2 regions of the Blastococcus sp. SYSU DS1021 genome follow, and region 2 is predicted to be linked to the other one. Evidence: riboswitches for the same ligand, from Rfam matches in the RefSeq annotation. Region 2 holds a riboswitch; the other holds the start of a gene.

Region 1 (6,996 bases), on a different contig from region 2:
GGTCTCCAGGTCCACGACGACGAACGTGACCTGCGCCAGCGGTGTCCCGACCTCCTCGATGGAGACCTGCTGGTAGCGCAGCGGTGCGGGGGAGGGTGCCACGGGGCGGACGCTAGGTCGGGGGGCTGACACTCCGGGGGACGCGCGCCGGGGCCGGCCGCGCACCGGCCCCCTGACCGGGGGGTCCGGGGCTGCCCGCATCGAGTGGGACCTGGTGTTCCGGCCCCGATCGGGACACCATGCCTGCCAGTGGCCGTCGCGTCCGGTGCGACCGGCCCGCAGGCAGAGGTGGTCGGTGATGCCCGCGCGCTCCAGGTGGCGCCCGCCCGCCCGGGCCCGGCGGTGCGTGGTGGCCGCGGTGCTGGTGGCGGGCGCGGCCGTGCTGCTGCCCGCCGGGCCGGTGGCCGCCGCGCCCAGCGACCAGCCGGGTGGCACCTCCGGCGTGCTGGACAGCCGCGACCTGGACCAGCTGCAACGGCGGGCCGCCGAGGTCCAGGAGGACCTCCGCGCGCGCCAGGGGCAGGTCGTCGCCGCACGCGAGGCGCTGGCCGAGGCGCAGCGGTCGGTGGACGAGGCGAGGGCGGTGCTCGAGGACGCCCGGGGCGTGCTGGCCGGGCACCAGCGCGAGGTCGCCGGGTACGCCGTCGCCGTCTACCGGGACGGTGGCGCCCTCACCCCTCTCACGCTCCTGCTCGCCGGTGGGGATCCGGGGGAGGTCCTCGCCGGCGTGGGCTTCCTCGACGCCGTCGACGCGCACCTCGCCCACCTCATCGGCATCGCGGAGAGCCACCGGCGCGCCGCCCTGGACCAGCAGCAGCGCGCCCAGGCCGCGCTCGACGCGGCCCAGGGGCGGGCGGACGAGGTGGCCGCGCGGGTGGCCGCGCTGGAGGCGGCCGCCGACGCGGTCACCACGGAGCTGCACGACACGCTCGCCGTCGTCGACCGGCAGCTGGCGGCGCTCCAGGGGGAGCAGGCGTCGGTGAACGAGCAGACGGCGGCCAGCTGGCGGGCCTACGTCGACCAGCTCCGGACCGCCGGCCTCGCGGACGTGCCCGCCGCTGCGCTGCGGGAACCCGAGCGCAGCCTCCCCGACCGCCTGGCTCCGGTGGGCGCCGCCGGGGGCGGCGCGCAGCGCGGGGTGGCCCAGCTGCCCGGGCGGCCGAGTTCGCTCCTGGTGCTGCCCGCCGAGACCCTCGCCGCCGTCAGCGGCGCGATGGAGGCCCTGGGGCAGCCGTACGCGCCGGGGACGGCGGGGCCGGAGTCCTGGGACTGCGGCGCACTGGTCCGGGTGGCCTACGGCCGGGCCGGTGTCCAGCTGCCCGCGACGCAGGAGGAGCTGTTCGCGAGCGCCGTGCCGGTGGACCGCGCCGACGTCCTCCCCGGCGACCTGGTCTTCCTGGGCTCCCCGGAGGCGGGGCTCGGGCACGTGGGCATCGCCCTGGACCCGCGGACCATGCTGACCGCTGACGCGCGGGCCGGCGCGGTCGTGGTGCGCACGCTGCCGGGCGACCAGGTGCTGGCGATCGGCCGCCCGGTCCTCGGCCAGCGGCCCCCTGTCGCCGTCCCGGGGCCGGCCGCGGGGGCGCTGCGGACCGAGTGCGGCAACACCGTCTACCCGCCCAGCTACGACGGAGCCCGCGCATGGGGCGGCTACCCGAACGGCCTCATCCCGCCCAGCGCCATGTGCCCGCTGGGCGTCGGCGGGCACGCGCTGCGCTGCGACGCGGCCGCCGCCTACCGCGCCATGTCGGCGGCCTACGCGACCGCCTTCGGCAGCCCGTTGTGCATCACCGACTCCTACCGGACCTACGCAAGCCAGGTGCGGCTGTACGGGGAGAAGCCGGCCCTGGCCGCGGTGCCCGGCACCAGCAACCACGGCTGGGGTCTGGCGGTGGACCTGTGCGGTGGCGTCGAGACGTTCGGCACCCCGCAGTACGCCTGGATGGCTGCCAACGCCGGCCGGTTCGGCTTCCTGCACCCCACGTGGGCCGATCCGGGCAACGGGCGCGAGGAGCCGTGGCACTGGGAGTTCGCGGGCAGCTGATCCGGCGCGGGCCGTCGGTGGCGCGGCGGAAATGTCGGTGGCCCTTCCTACCGTGCGCAGCAACTCACGGAGGAGAAGAAGCGATGCTCATCGATTGCGACACCTGCACCGCCCGCGGGACCGGCTGCGCCGACTGCGTCGTGACCGTGCTGCTGGGAGCCCCGCCCGGGTGGCAGGGGGGCGACCCGGTCGTCGTGCCGATGACCGGGCGGCCGCGTGGCGGGCCGGCCGCGGCCGCCGAGGACGTCGTCGTGCCACCGCCGGGCGTGGTGGTGGAGTTCGACGAGGTGGAACGCAGCGCCGTGCGCGCGCTGGCCGAGGGCGGCCTGGTTCCCCCGCTGCGGCATCCCGACGGGCACGGCGGGGAGCGGTCCGGACGGCGCACCGGCTGATCGCCGCCGCACCCCGCGGCGAGGGCCGGGTGACCACCCGATCGGGTGAATGCCCAGGTGGGCGGCCAGGCGCCCGTCGCACACGTCTCAGCTGTCCCTGTTTGTCACAGGCGCATCACGGTCGTAGGGTTCCCTCCGTTCGGCCGGGTGGTCGTCATCCATCGATGGATGGCCTCGACCGGACACCGCCTAATCACCGCGTGGCGCGCACCACTGCGCCCGAGGTGTACCGGGGACCCACCGCACTCTGGGGTGAGTTCTCCCGCCGCCGGCTCGCCGGTGGGTGGGGGATAGGGCCAGTCTTCCCAGCCCGAACCCGTCAGCTAACTCGGTCGGCGGTCGAAGTGGAAGAAACGGAGAGCCGCCGCACGTGGCGACCCCTCACGCACTACTGACGCACGCCCCCGAACAACTCCACACCGCCGGCCGGCGCAGCTCCGCCAGCGCCCGCCGCTTCGGACCGCTCCGTTCGGGGCTCCTGGTCAGCGCCGTCGCAGCCCTGACCGTCACCGTCCTCCCGGGTACCGCGTCGGCGGTCCCCGGCACCGCCGACGAGATCGCCGCCCAGGTGGCCGAGGCCAGCCACGAGCTGGAGGTCGTCTCCGAGCAGCTGAACGAGGCGCGCGTCCTCCTCGAGGGCCACCAGCGCGACGCGCAGGCCGCGAGCGAGGCGGTCGCGGAGGCGGAGGGCCGGCTCGGCTCCCTCGACGGCCACATGCGCCGGCTGGCCCGCAGCGTCTACACCGGCAGCGGCATGTCGCCGCTCGACGTCCTGCTGACCAGCACCTCGGCCGACCAGCTGGTCGACCAGCTGGGCACCCTCGACGCCATCGCCGGGCACACCAGCGAGGTGCTCACCGAGGTGTCGCGCGCGGCCGAGGACGCGGAGCAGGCCCGCGACGCCGCCGAGGAGGCCGCGGCGGACGCCCGGCGGACGGTGGAGCAGATCGCCGCCCAGCAGGAGGAGCTCGAGGCGAAGATCGCCGACTACCAGCGCCGGTACGAGGCGCTCACCGCGCCGCAGCAGGAGCAGGTGGCGCAGGCCCACGGTGGTACCGGCCTCCCGGCGCCCACCGGCGCCGTCATCGCGCCGAGCTCGGCCGCCCAGGTGGCGGTGAACACCGCGCTCGCCCAGATCGGCGACCCGTACGTGTGGGGTGCCGGCGGGCCGAACGCCTTCGACTGCTCGGGGCTGACGTCGTACGCCTACGCCGCGGCGGGTGTGATGCTGCCGCACTCCAGCCGGTCGCAGAGCCAAATGGGCAGGCCCGTCTCGCGCGGCGAGCTGCAGCCTGGCGACCTGCTGTTCTTCTACAGCCCGGTGAGCCACGTGGGCATGTACATCGGCAACGGCCAGATGGTGCACGCCTCCACCTCCGGCCAGCCGGTGAAGGTGGCGAGCGTGGACTCGATGGGGAACTACAACAGCGCCCGTCGCATCGCCGGCTGACGGCTCCGGGAGCATCGCAGCGAGGAACGAGGGCCGGTGATCCCGATAGGGGTCGCCGGCCCTCGCGGTCGCTGGCCGGTCAGGTGACCGAGGGCCCGATCCCGAGGACCTCGGGCAGGCCCGGAGGACGGGAACACGGTGAGGGCGGGCCTCGCGACCGGGTCGAGCAGGATGCCGGCCGCCCAGCACGTCCCCGAACCGGGACGGGCCGCTGCGGTTGGCCCGCCTAGGATCGGCCGGGTGAGCGTTCGCCGGGCCGCCCTGGTGGCCGCGGCCCTGCTGGGGATCGCCGTCGTTGTCGTCATCGTCGTCCGCACCCCGTGGGACGTGCTGCCCGAACCGCCCGGAGGGCACACCGAGCCCGACCCGACCGCCGGCCTGGATCCCGCGGCGATCGAGCGCGCGGAGGCCTTCGCCGCCGCCCTGCGACCCGCGTCGCTGCTCTCCCTCGTCCTCGGGCTGGCGGTCTCGGCCGTGCTGGGGCTCACCCCGCTGGGGGCCCGCCTGATGCGGTCGCTGGGGGCGCGGTGGAGGGACCGCTGGGTCGTGCGGGTGGTGCTGGGGGTGCCGGTCCTGCTCCTCCTGGGCCGCGCCGTGACCCTGCCGATCTCCGCCTACGCGGAGTCCGTGCGCACGCGCTACGGCCTGTCCACCCGCGGCTGGGGGCTCTGGCTGCGCGACGTCGCCGTCTCGTGGGCCATCAGCGCGGCGCTGACAGTGGTCGTGGTGCTGGCCTTCCTGTGGCTGGTCCGTCGCGCGCCGCGCACCTGGTGGGCCTGGGGCGGGGCGGCAGTGGCCGGCTTCGTCGTCGTCGGCTCGTTCCTCTACCCGGTGGTCATCGAGCCGGCGTTCAACTCCTTCGAGCCGCTGCCGGCGGGTGAGCTGCGCAGTGACCTGCTGGCGCTCGCCGAGGAGAACGGCACCCCGGTGCAGGACGTGCTGGTCTCCGACGCCTCCCGGCGGACCACGGCGCTGAACGCCTACGTCTCCGGGTTCGGCTCCACCCGGCGCATCGTGGTCTACGACACCGTCCTCGGCGAGCTGCCCGACGCGGAGATCGAGTCGATCGCGGCGCACGAGCTCGGGCACGTCGCCACCGACGACGTCCTCACCGGCACGCTCATGGGCGCGCTCGGCGCGGGCGCGGCGACCGCCCTGCTCGGCTGGTTGCTGATGTGGACGCCGCTGCTGCGCCGCGCCGGGGCGCCCTCGGCCGGCGACCCCCGCGTGGTCCCCCTGCTGCTGTTCCTCGTCGCCGTGGGCAGCCTGCTGGCCACACCCGTGCAGAACCTGGTGTCGCGCCAGGTCGAGGCCCGCGCGGACCTGCACGCCCTCGACCTCACCCGCGATCCGGAGGCCTTCACCGCCATGCAGCAGCGGCTCGCCACGGCCAACCTCGGCGATCCGGACCCGCCGGCGGCCTGGCACTGGTTCTTCGGCAGCCACCCCACGACCGCGCAGCGCATCGCGATGGCCGAGGACTGGGCGCGCCTGGAGGGGCCGTGAGCCGGACGCTCGTCGTCACCAACGACTTCCCGCCCCGGCAAGGGGGCATCCAGACCTTCGTGGCGGCGCTGCTGGAGCGACGGACGCCGGACTCGCTGGTCGTGCTGGCGTCGGACGCACCGGGCTCGGCCGAGCACGACCGATCCCTGCCCTATCCGGTGGTGCGCCGGCCGACCGGGATGCTCCTCCCGACGCGGGCGACCGCCCGCGCGGCCGTGGAGCTGGTGGAGCGGTACGGCTGCGACACCGCGTTCTTCGGGGCGGCCGCGCCGCTGGGGCTGCTCGCGCCCGCGCTGCGCGCCGCCGGGGTCCGGCACCTGGTCGGGGCCACGCACGGCCACGAGACCGGCTGGGTCGCCCTCCCGGGCAGCCGGCAGGTGATGCAGCGGATCGCCACGGGGCTGGACGTCCTCACCTACATCAGCGAGTACACCCGCGAGCGCCTCGCCCCGCCGCTCGGGGGCCGCACCCGGCTGGCCCAGCTCTCGCCCGGGGTCGACGTCGACCGGTTCGCCCCCGGGGTCGACGGGACGGCGGTGCGTGCCCGCCACGGGCTCGGTGACGCACCGGTGGTCGTCTGCGTCTCCCGGCTGGTCGCCCGCAAGGGGCAGGACGTGCTCGTGGCGGGGTGGCCGCGGGTGCTCGCCCGTCACCCGGGGGCCCGGTTGCTGCTGGTCGGTGGTGGGCCGGACGAGGGCAAGCTGCGTCGTGCGATCGCCGCCCGCGGCCTGCAGGGCTCCGTCGTGCTGACCGGCCCGGTGGACCACGACGAGCTGCCGGCGCACTACGCCGCCGGAGACGTGTTCGCCATGCCCTGCCGCACCCGGCGCGGGGGACTCGACGTCGAGGGCCTCGGCATGGTCTTCCTCGAGGCCGCGGCCTGCGCCCGCCCGGTCGTCGCGGGCACCTCGGGCGGTGCGCCGGAGGCGGTGCGCGACGGCGTCACCGGGCACGTGGTGGACCCGCGGTCACCGGAGGCGGTGGCGACGGCGCTGGTGGGGTTGCTCGACGACCCGGGGCGCGCCCGGGCGATGGGCCTGGCCGGGCGGGCCTGGGTGGAGCAGCGGTGGTCCTGGACCTCGATCGCCGCGACGTTCGACGAGCTCCTCACGAAGCACTGAGGCCCGCCGCGCAGGGGCGCGGCGGGCCTCGGTACGCGGCGTTCAGCGGCTGTAGAGCGCGTCCACGTCGGAGCCGAACTCCTTCATGACCACGTTGCGCTTCAGCTTCAGGCTGGGCGTCAGCATCCCGTTGTCCTCGGTGAAGTCGGTGGCCAGCACCGTGAACTTCTTGATCGCCTCGGCCTGGGAGACCGCCTTGTTGGCCTCCTGCACCGCGGCGTCGAGCTCGGCGAGCACGTCGGGGTCCTCCCGCAGCTGGGCCGCGGTGAGGGAGGTGTCCTTGCCCCTGGACTCCAGCCACTGCGGCAGCGCCTCTTCGTCGAGGGTCACCAGCGCGGCGATGTAGGGCCGCTGGTCGCCGACGACGATGCACTGGCTGACCAGCCGGTGGGCGCGCAGCCGGTCCTCCAGCACCGCCGGGGCGACGTTCTTGCCGCCCGCGGTCACCAGGATCTCCTTCTTCCGGCCGGTGATCCTGAGGAA
Region 2 (6,996 bases):
GCGTGCACCCGTCGGGGGCGACCACCACCTGCCCGATGAGCTCCTCGACCGAGTCGCCCACCGGCATCGGGCCGAGCTCCGCCCACACCCGGCGGCCGCCCAGCGAGCCGTCGGCGGCGATGTCGAACGCCGTGAAGCGGTTGCCCCACGTCTCGCCGACGACCAGCGTGCCGCCGTCCGGGGTGATCACCGAGCCGTTCGGGAAGCGCAGGTCCTCGGCCACCACGGTCACCGTCCCGTCGGGGTCGACCCGCTTCACCGACGCAGGGGCGGGCGCGCCACCGCCCATGAGGTCGAAGCCGAAGTCGCCGACGAACGCCCGGCCGGCGGCGTCGACCACCATGTCGTTGAGGTGCCCGCCGCAGACCGCAGAGAGGTCGGCGTGCGTGGACACCTCGCCGTCGGCGACCCGGAGCAGCCGGTGGTCCTTCATCGACACCACGAGCAACGAGCCGTCGGGCAGCCAGCCCAGGCCCGAGGGCTGGTTCTCCACCTCGAGGACGACGTTCTCCCCGCCGCCGGGCGAGACCCGGCTGACGGTGCGCCGGTAGAAGTCCGAGACCCACCACTGCCCGTCGCGCCACCGCGGCCCCTCGAAGTAGGAACCGCCCTCCAGCACCGTCCGGAACTCTCGCGTCGCCATGGCACCGGACGCTACGACGCCGCGGCGCGGCGCACGAGCCGGTCCCGCGCTGTTTCACCGCTCCCCACCTGGGCAGATGCGAAGAATGCGTCGACGGAGAGTGCGCCGGTGATTGTGCGGGGGGTGTTCGAGCGGACCCTGCGGGCGGTCGAGCGCTGGGAGGTCCTCGACGCCCCCAGCTACCCGGTCGAGCACGGCATCTCGCTGACCTTCCTGCTCGCCGGGCGCTATGCACGGCCGCTGCAGGACCTGCTGCACGGTGTCTGGCTCGGCCACCCGCTGCACCCCGCCCTGGTCACCGTGCCGATCGGGTCGTGGACGGCGGCCCTGGCCCTCGACGCCCTGGACGCCACGGGCCGCGGCGGGCCGGGCTCCGGGGCGGCGGCCCGCACCGCGGTGCGGGTCGGCGTCGCCGGCGCGGTGGCCGCGGCGGCCACCGGGCTGACCGACTGGCAGCACGCCCACGACCAGGCCCGCCGCGTCGGGCTGGTGCACGCCGGGCTGAACAGTGCCGCGCTCGCGCTCTACACCTGGTCGCTGGCCGATCGGGCCCGCGGCCGGGCCGCCCGCGCGCGCGTCACCGCCGCCGCGGGCTACGCGGTCACCGTCGCCAGCGGCTGGCTCGGTGGCGCGCTCTCCTACCGGCACGGGATGGGTACCGACCACGCCGTCCGCAGCTACGAACCGCGGCGCTTCACCGACGCCGCCGCCCTGGCCGACCTGCCCGAGGGCGAGCCGGTGCCGGTGGACGTCGACGGCATGCCCGTCGTCCTCGTCGCCACCGGCGGTGCCGTGCAGGCCGTCGGTGGCCGCTGCCCCCACCAGGGCGGGCCGCTCGGGGAGGGCTGGCTGCACCGCGGCGAGCTGGTCTGCCCCTGGCACGGGTCGCGGTTCGACCTGGCCACCGGTGAGCCGGCCCAGGGCCCCTCCACCGCACCGCTGCCCTGCTTCGACACGCGGGTCCGCGAGGGCCGGGTCGAGGTGCGCCGCCGGGCCGACTGGCGCACGCCCACCGCGATCACCACCGTCCAGGAGGCATCCCGATGAAGGCCGACGAGGTTCTGACCGCCCACCACGACGTGCTGCGCGGGCTGCTGCGCGACCTGGCGGAGACGACCGGCGAGGAGACCGAGCGGCGGGAGGAGCTGCGCGGCCGGCTGCTGCGGGAGCTGGAGATCCACACCCAGATCGAGGACGAGCTGTTCTACCCGGCCGTCGTCGACGTCTCGCCGCTGCTCTCCCTCGCGCACGCCGAGCACCGGCAGATCGACGACCAGCTGGCCACCGTGATGCGCACGGCACCCGACGACCCGGAGTTCACCACCGAGGTGCGCATGCTGGAGAAGACGCTGCGCCACCACACGATGGAGGAGGAGCAGCGGATGTTCCCCCAGGCGCACGCCCTGGGCGAGGAGCGGCTCGAGCAGCTCGGCGAGCAGTTGCGCGCACGGCAGCGGGAGCTGGTGGAGTCCGGCGGCATGCGGCTGATCGTGCGGCTCAAGCGGGCGACGCTGCGCCTGGTGTGAACGCCCCGGTGCCCCGGCCGCATCGGCCGGGGCACCGGGGAGAGCGCCGGATCAGACGACGCGACGCGCGGTGTTGTAGCCCCACATCGAGTCCACCGGCACGACCGCCACCGGGTTGCCGTAGGTGGAGGAGTGCACCATCAGCCCGTCGCCGATGTACATGCCGACGTGACCGACCGGGTCGTAGAAGAAGATCAGGTCGCCGGGCTGCAGGTGGGCCCGGTCCACGTAGACCCCCGCCGTCGACTGCGCCCGCGAGGTCCGGGGGATCTCCACGCCCGCGGCCTGGTAGGCCGACCAGGTCAGGCCGGAGCAGTCGTAGCCGCCGGGGCCGGTGCCGCCCCAGACGTAGGGCTTGCCCTGCTGCGCCAGGGCCGTGTCGACGGCGACCTGGGCGGCGTGGGTGGGCGCCACGACGGGCGTGGTGACGACGGTCGTCGTGCCGCCGCCACCGCCGTCACCGGTGGAAGCGGTGGCGGCGAACGGGGTGAGAGCGATGCCCGCTCCGGTGAAGAGGGCGAGCGCCGCGCCGCGGACGGAGCGGCGGGTGGTGGACGTGCGCGTGGTCGTCATGGACGACGGTTCTCCTGTTCTCCATCGACCGCCTACCGGGTTAGCTGACGGGTTCGGGCGGGGAACTCGCCCGGCTTGACCGGCTCGCGGCCACGCTTCACCCCAGTGCTGCGGTGGGTCCCCGGTCCGGGCGGCGGTCGGATCCGACGCCCGGTTCGGCGGTGTCGGACGGGTGTCACCGGGAGCGGTGACGACGGGATCCCGTCCGGACCGCGACGACGCTAGGTCGGGATCCGTCCACCTACCCACCGGCCGACACGCGGGGGACCGGCCCGCGAGCGGCGTGTCGACCACGGGGGCGGGCCCGGGCGACTCGCGCGCCGACCACCGTGGACGCGCGGACGACGGCGCGAGGCGCGGCCTCGCCGGTCACCGATCGTCAGCGCACGCTTACTTCCTCTGTCGCGGCGGGTCCGCACGCTGTGCGCTCCGCCGTGTCCGCCGCGTACAGGGCTGATCCGGAGCCTCCCGGGACGCTGTCGATGGAGTGACTACACCTAGCAACGACGCACAGGGAGCGGGAGAACCGGACGTCGACGGTTCACTTCCCGGTGGCAGAGGCCTGGCAGTTTCCCGGACGTTCCACGGGGGATCTCGAGGCAAGGGGAGCAGGATGAAGGCAGGGAGGGCGGCCGTGGGAGCGGCCGCGGCGCTGGCGCTGGTGGCGGTGTCCCCGGCGACGGCACTGGCGGACGGCGGCGAGGACGACATCGTCACCGTGGCGGCGGGGCTGGACGGACCGCGTCAGCTCAGCGAGTTCAAGGGCCACCAGCTCGTGGTGGCCGAGGCCGACTCCGGCGAGGTGTCCTCGGTGGACCTGCGCGACGGGCGGGTCCGGACGCTGCTCAGCGGCCTGGGCAACGCGCAGGGTGTCGACTACAAGTACGGCGGCCTCTTCGTCGCGGTGGGCGAAGCCCCGCCGGCGGAGGAGGGGGCTCCCCCCGTGCCGCCCGGCACACCCAGCCAGGTGGTCGTCGAGGCCAAGCCGAACGGCCAGATCCTGCGCACGTGGGACCTCCTCCAGTACGAGCTGGACCACAACCCCGACGGGCAGCAGCAGTTCATGGAGGTCGACGGCGAGCAGGTGCCGATCGAGACGCTGTCCAACCCGTTCGCGGTGCTCGCTCAGCCCAACCGGCTGCTGGTCAGCGACGCCGGCGCCAACGCCGTCCTCTCCATCGACCTGCGCAGCGGGAAGATCAGCACGTTCTTCGTGCCGCCGACGGTCACCGACACCCCCGAGTGCGCGGAGGCCGAGAACAACCCCGGCACCGTGGGGTGCGACTCGGTCCCGACCGAGATCGCCGAGGGCCCGAACGGCCTCATCTACGTCGGCACGCTGGGCGCCGAGGCGCCCGGTGCGGCGCGGGTCTACGTGCTGGACCGGCACGGCGAGGTCGTCGACGTGATCGGTGGGCTGACGGGGGTCACCGGCGTCGCCGTCGACCCGCACGGCACCGTCTACGCGTCCAACGTCCTCGAGGGCTTCCCCGAGGGCCCGCCGGCGGAGGACTTCGACCCCGCCACGATCGGCGAGGTCACCCGCATCTCGCCCTCCGGCGAGCGGGCCACCGCGCAGGTGACCATGCCGACCGGGCTGGAGTGGACGCACGGGCACCTGTACGCCTCGGCGTGGAGCGTGGCCGGCTTCCTGGGCATGCCCGGCGCCGGTGAGGTGCAGCGCATCGGCTCGGGTGCGTTCACGGGCCTGCAGCCCTGATCGATCCTGCGAGGACGGCGGTGCCGCGACCGGGCCTTCCGGCCGCGGCACCGTCGTCTGCGGGGTGACCACCGCCACAGGCCGGTCGGCGGGTCGTGCGAGCATCGCCGGGTGGCCCGCCTGCTGATCGCCAACCGTGGCGAGATCGCCGTCCGCATCGCCCGCGCCGCCGCCGCCGAGGGGCTGACGTCGGTCGCCGTCGCCGCCGCCGACGAGCCGCACGCCCCGCACCTCGCCGCCGCGGACGAGGTCCACCTCCTCCCCGGCAGCGGTCCGGCGGCCTACCTCGACGCCGCCGCGGTCGTGCAGGCCGCCGTGGACACCGGCTGCGCGCTGATCCACCCCGGTTACGGCTTCCTCTCCGAGAGCCCGGCGCTGCCCCGGGCGTGCGGCGTCAGCGGCGAGGCACCGGCGGTGGTGGGCCCCGGCGCCTCCGTCCTGGAGACGCTCGGTGACAAGGTGCTCGCCCGCGCGGCCGCCGAGGCCGCCGGCGTGCCGGTTCCGCACGGCACCGGCGACGCCGCCACCTCGCAGGAGGTCGCCGACCTGCTCGACGCGACCGGCGCGGTGATGCTCAAGGCGCGGTTCGGCGGGGGCGGGCGGGCCACCCGCGTCCTGCGCCGGGGCGACGACGTCGCGGCCGCGGTCGCCGCGCTGGCCGGCGAGGCCCGCGTCGCCTTCGGCACCGAGGCGCTGCTGGCCGAGGAGCTGGTCGAGGACGCCCGGCACGTCGAGGTGCAGCTGCTCGGTGACGCCGGCGCGGACGTCGTCGTCCTCGGTGACCGCGACTGCTCGCTGCAGCGCAACCGGCAGAAGGTCGTCGAGATCGCCCCCGCACCGGACCTGCCGGATGCCGTCCGCGGCCGGCTGCACGACGCGGCGGCGGCGCTCGCCCGGCACGTCGGGCTGCGCGGGCTGGCCACCGTCGAGTTCCTCGTGCCCGCCGGGGCGCCCGAGCGGTTCGCCTTCCTGGAGTGCAACCCGCGGCTGCAGGTGGAGCACACGGTCACCGAGGAGACGCTGGGCCTGGACCTGGTGCGCATGCAGCTGCGGGTTGCCGCCGGCGCGACCCTCGCCGACCTGGGGCTGGCCGACGGTGCGCCCCGTCCGGTCGGCACCGCCGTCCAGGCCCGCGTCCTCGCCGAGACCCTCACCGCCGACGGCGCCGTCGTCCCCTCCGCCGGCACGATCACCGCCCTCGCGCTTCCCGGCGGCCCGGGCGTGCGGGTGGACACCGCCGCCCGCCCCGGCGCCGAGCAGAGCCCGCGCTACGACCCGCTGCTGGCCAAAGTGGTGGTGCACGAGCGGCAGGGCGCGCTCGCCGACGCGCTGCGCCACCTGCACCGGGCGCTCGGCGAGGTGCAGGTCGCCGGCGTCCCGACCAACACCGAATTCCTCCGCGCCCTGCTCGCGCGCCCGGACGCCGCACGCGCCACCACCACCTTCGTCGACGACCACCTCGCCGAGCTGGCCGGCAGCGCCGCGCCCGCGCCCGCGCCCGAGGCGGGGGAGGGGCTGCGCGCGCCGGTCCCCGGCACCGTCGTCGCGGTCGCGGCGGCCGAGGGCAGCACGGTCGAGCCCGGGGGAGCGGTCGTCGTCCTCGAGGCGATGAAGATGGAGCACGTCGTCGCGCTGCCGGCCGGCGGCACCGTGCGCCGGATCGCGGTGCGGGTCGGCGACACCGTGCGGCAGGGGCAGCTGCTCGCCGACGTGCAGCACGCCGACGGTGACGCCGCGGCCGACGCGGCGGCGATCGACCTCGACGCCGACCGCCCCGACCTCGCCGAGGTGCGCCGCCGCCACGAGCTGGGGCTCGACGAGCACCGCCCCGAGGTCGTCGCCAAGCGGCACGCGCTGGGCCGGCGCACGGCGCGGGAGAACCTGGCCGACCTCGTCGACGAGGGCAGCTTCCTGGAGTACGGGCCGCTGGTCTTCGCCGCGCAGGAGCGCCGCCGCAGCCGCGAGGAGCTGCAGCGGAAGACGCCCGCCGACGGCGTCGTCGGCGGCCTCGCCGACATCGCCGGCCACCCGGCGGTCGTCGTCTCCTACGACTACACGGTGCTCGCCGGCACCCAGGGCATGCGCGGGCACCTGAAGAAGGACCGGTTGTTCGAGCTGGCGGAGAAGCGGCGGCTGCCGGTCGTCCTCTTCGCCGAGGGTGGCGGTGGGCGGCCCGGCGACGTCGACCACCCGGTCGTCTCCGCGCTAGACACGGCGGCCTTCGCCCTGTTCGGCCGGCTGTCGGGGCTGGTGCCCACCGTCGGCATCGCCAGCGGCCGCTGCTTCGCCGGCAACGCCGCGCTGCTCGGCACCTGCGACGTCGTCATCGCCACCGAGGACGCGAACATCGGCATGGGCGGGCCGGCGATGATCGAGGGCGGCGGGCTCGGCGTGGTCGCACCGGAGGAGATCGGGCCGATCGACGTCCAGCACGCCAACGGGGTCGTCGACATCCGGGTGGCCGACGACGCCGCCGCCGTCGCCGCGGCCCGGCAGTACCTGTCGTACTTCCAGGGGCCGGTGGCCGGGTGGAC

What was found. A riboswitch is a leader RNA that binds a small molecule or an ion and turns the genes downstream of it on or off. The one in region 2 is predicted to bind cyclic di-AMP.
Region 1: it holds a riboswitch for cyclic di-AMP, as region 2 does, so the genes downstream of both, ACI8AP_RS11805 (NlpC/P60 family protein) here and ACI8AP_RS06590 (C40 family peptidase) in region 2, are expected to answer to the same signal.

The regions. Positions count from the first base shown of each region.
Region 1 is NZ_JBJHAL010000013.1:93,058-100,053, reverse strand. Features, by position in the region: gene ACI8AP_RS11820 (DEDD exonuclease domain-containing protein) at 1-102, opposite strand, end outside; gene ACI8AP_RS11815 (D-alanyl-D-alanine carboxypeptidase family protein) at 299-2,044, shown strand; gene ACI8AP_RS11810 (hypothetical protein) at 2,128-2,436, shown strand; cyclic di-AMP (ydaO/yuaA leader) riboswitch at 2,613-2,789, shown strand; gene ACI8AP_RS11805 (NlpC/P60 family protein) at 2,807-3,886, shown strand; gene ACI8AP_RS11800 (M48 family metallopeptidase) at 4,127-5,392, shown strand; gene ACI8AP_RS11795 (glycosyltransferase family 4 protein) at 5,389-6,513, shown strand; gene ACI8AP_RS11790 (AMP-dependent synthetase/ligase) at 6,556-6,996, opposite strand, start outside.
Region 2 is NZ_JBJHAL010000006.1:133,904-140,899, forward strand. Features, by position in the region: gene ACI8AP_RS06575 (SMP-30/gluconolactonase/LRE family protein) at 1-643, opposite strand, end outside; gene ACI8AP_RS06580 (Rieske 2Fe-2S domain-containing protein) at 767-1,690, shown strand; gene ACI8AP_RS06585 (hemerythrin domain-containing protein) at 1,687-2,169, shown strand; gene ACI8AP_RS06590 (C40 family peptidase) at 2,221-2,742, opposite strand; cyclic di-AMP (ydaO/yuaA leader) riboswitch at 2,757-2,913, opposite strand; gene ACI8AP_RS06595 (ScyD/ScyE family protein) at 3,377-4,462, shown strand; gene ACI8AP_RS06600 (carboxyl transferase domain-containing protein) at 4,574-6,996, shown strand, end outside.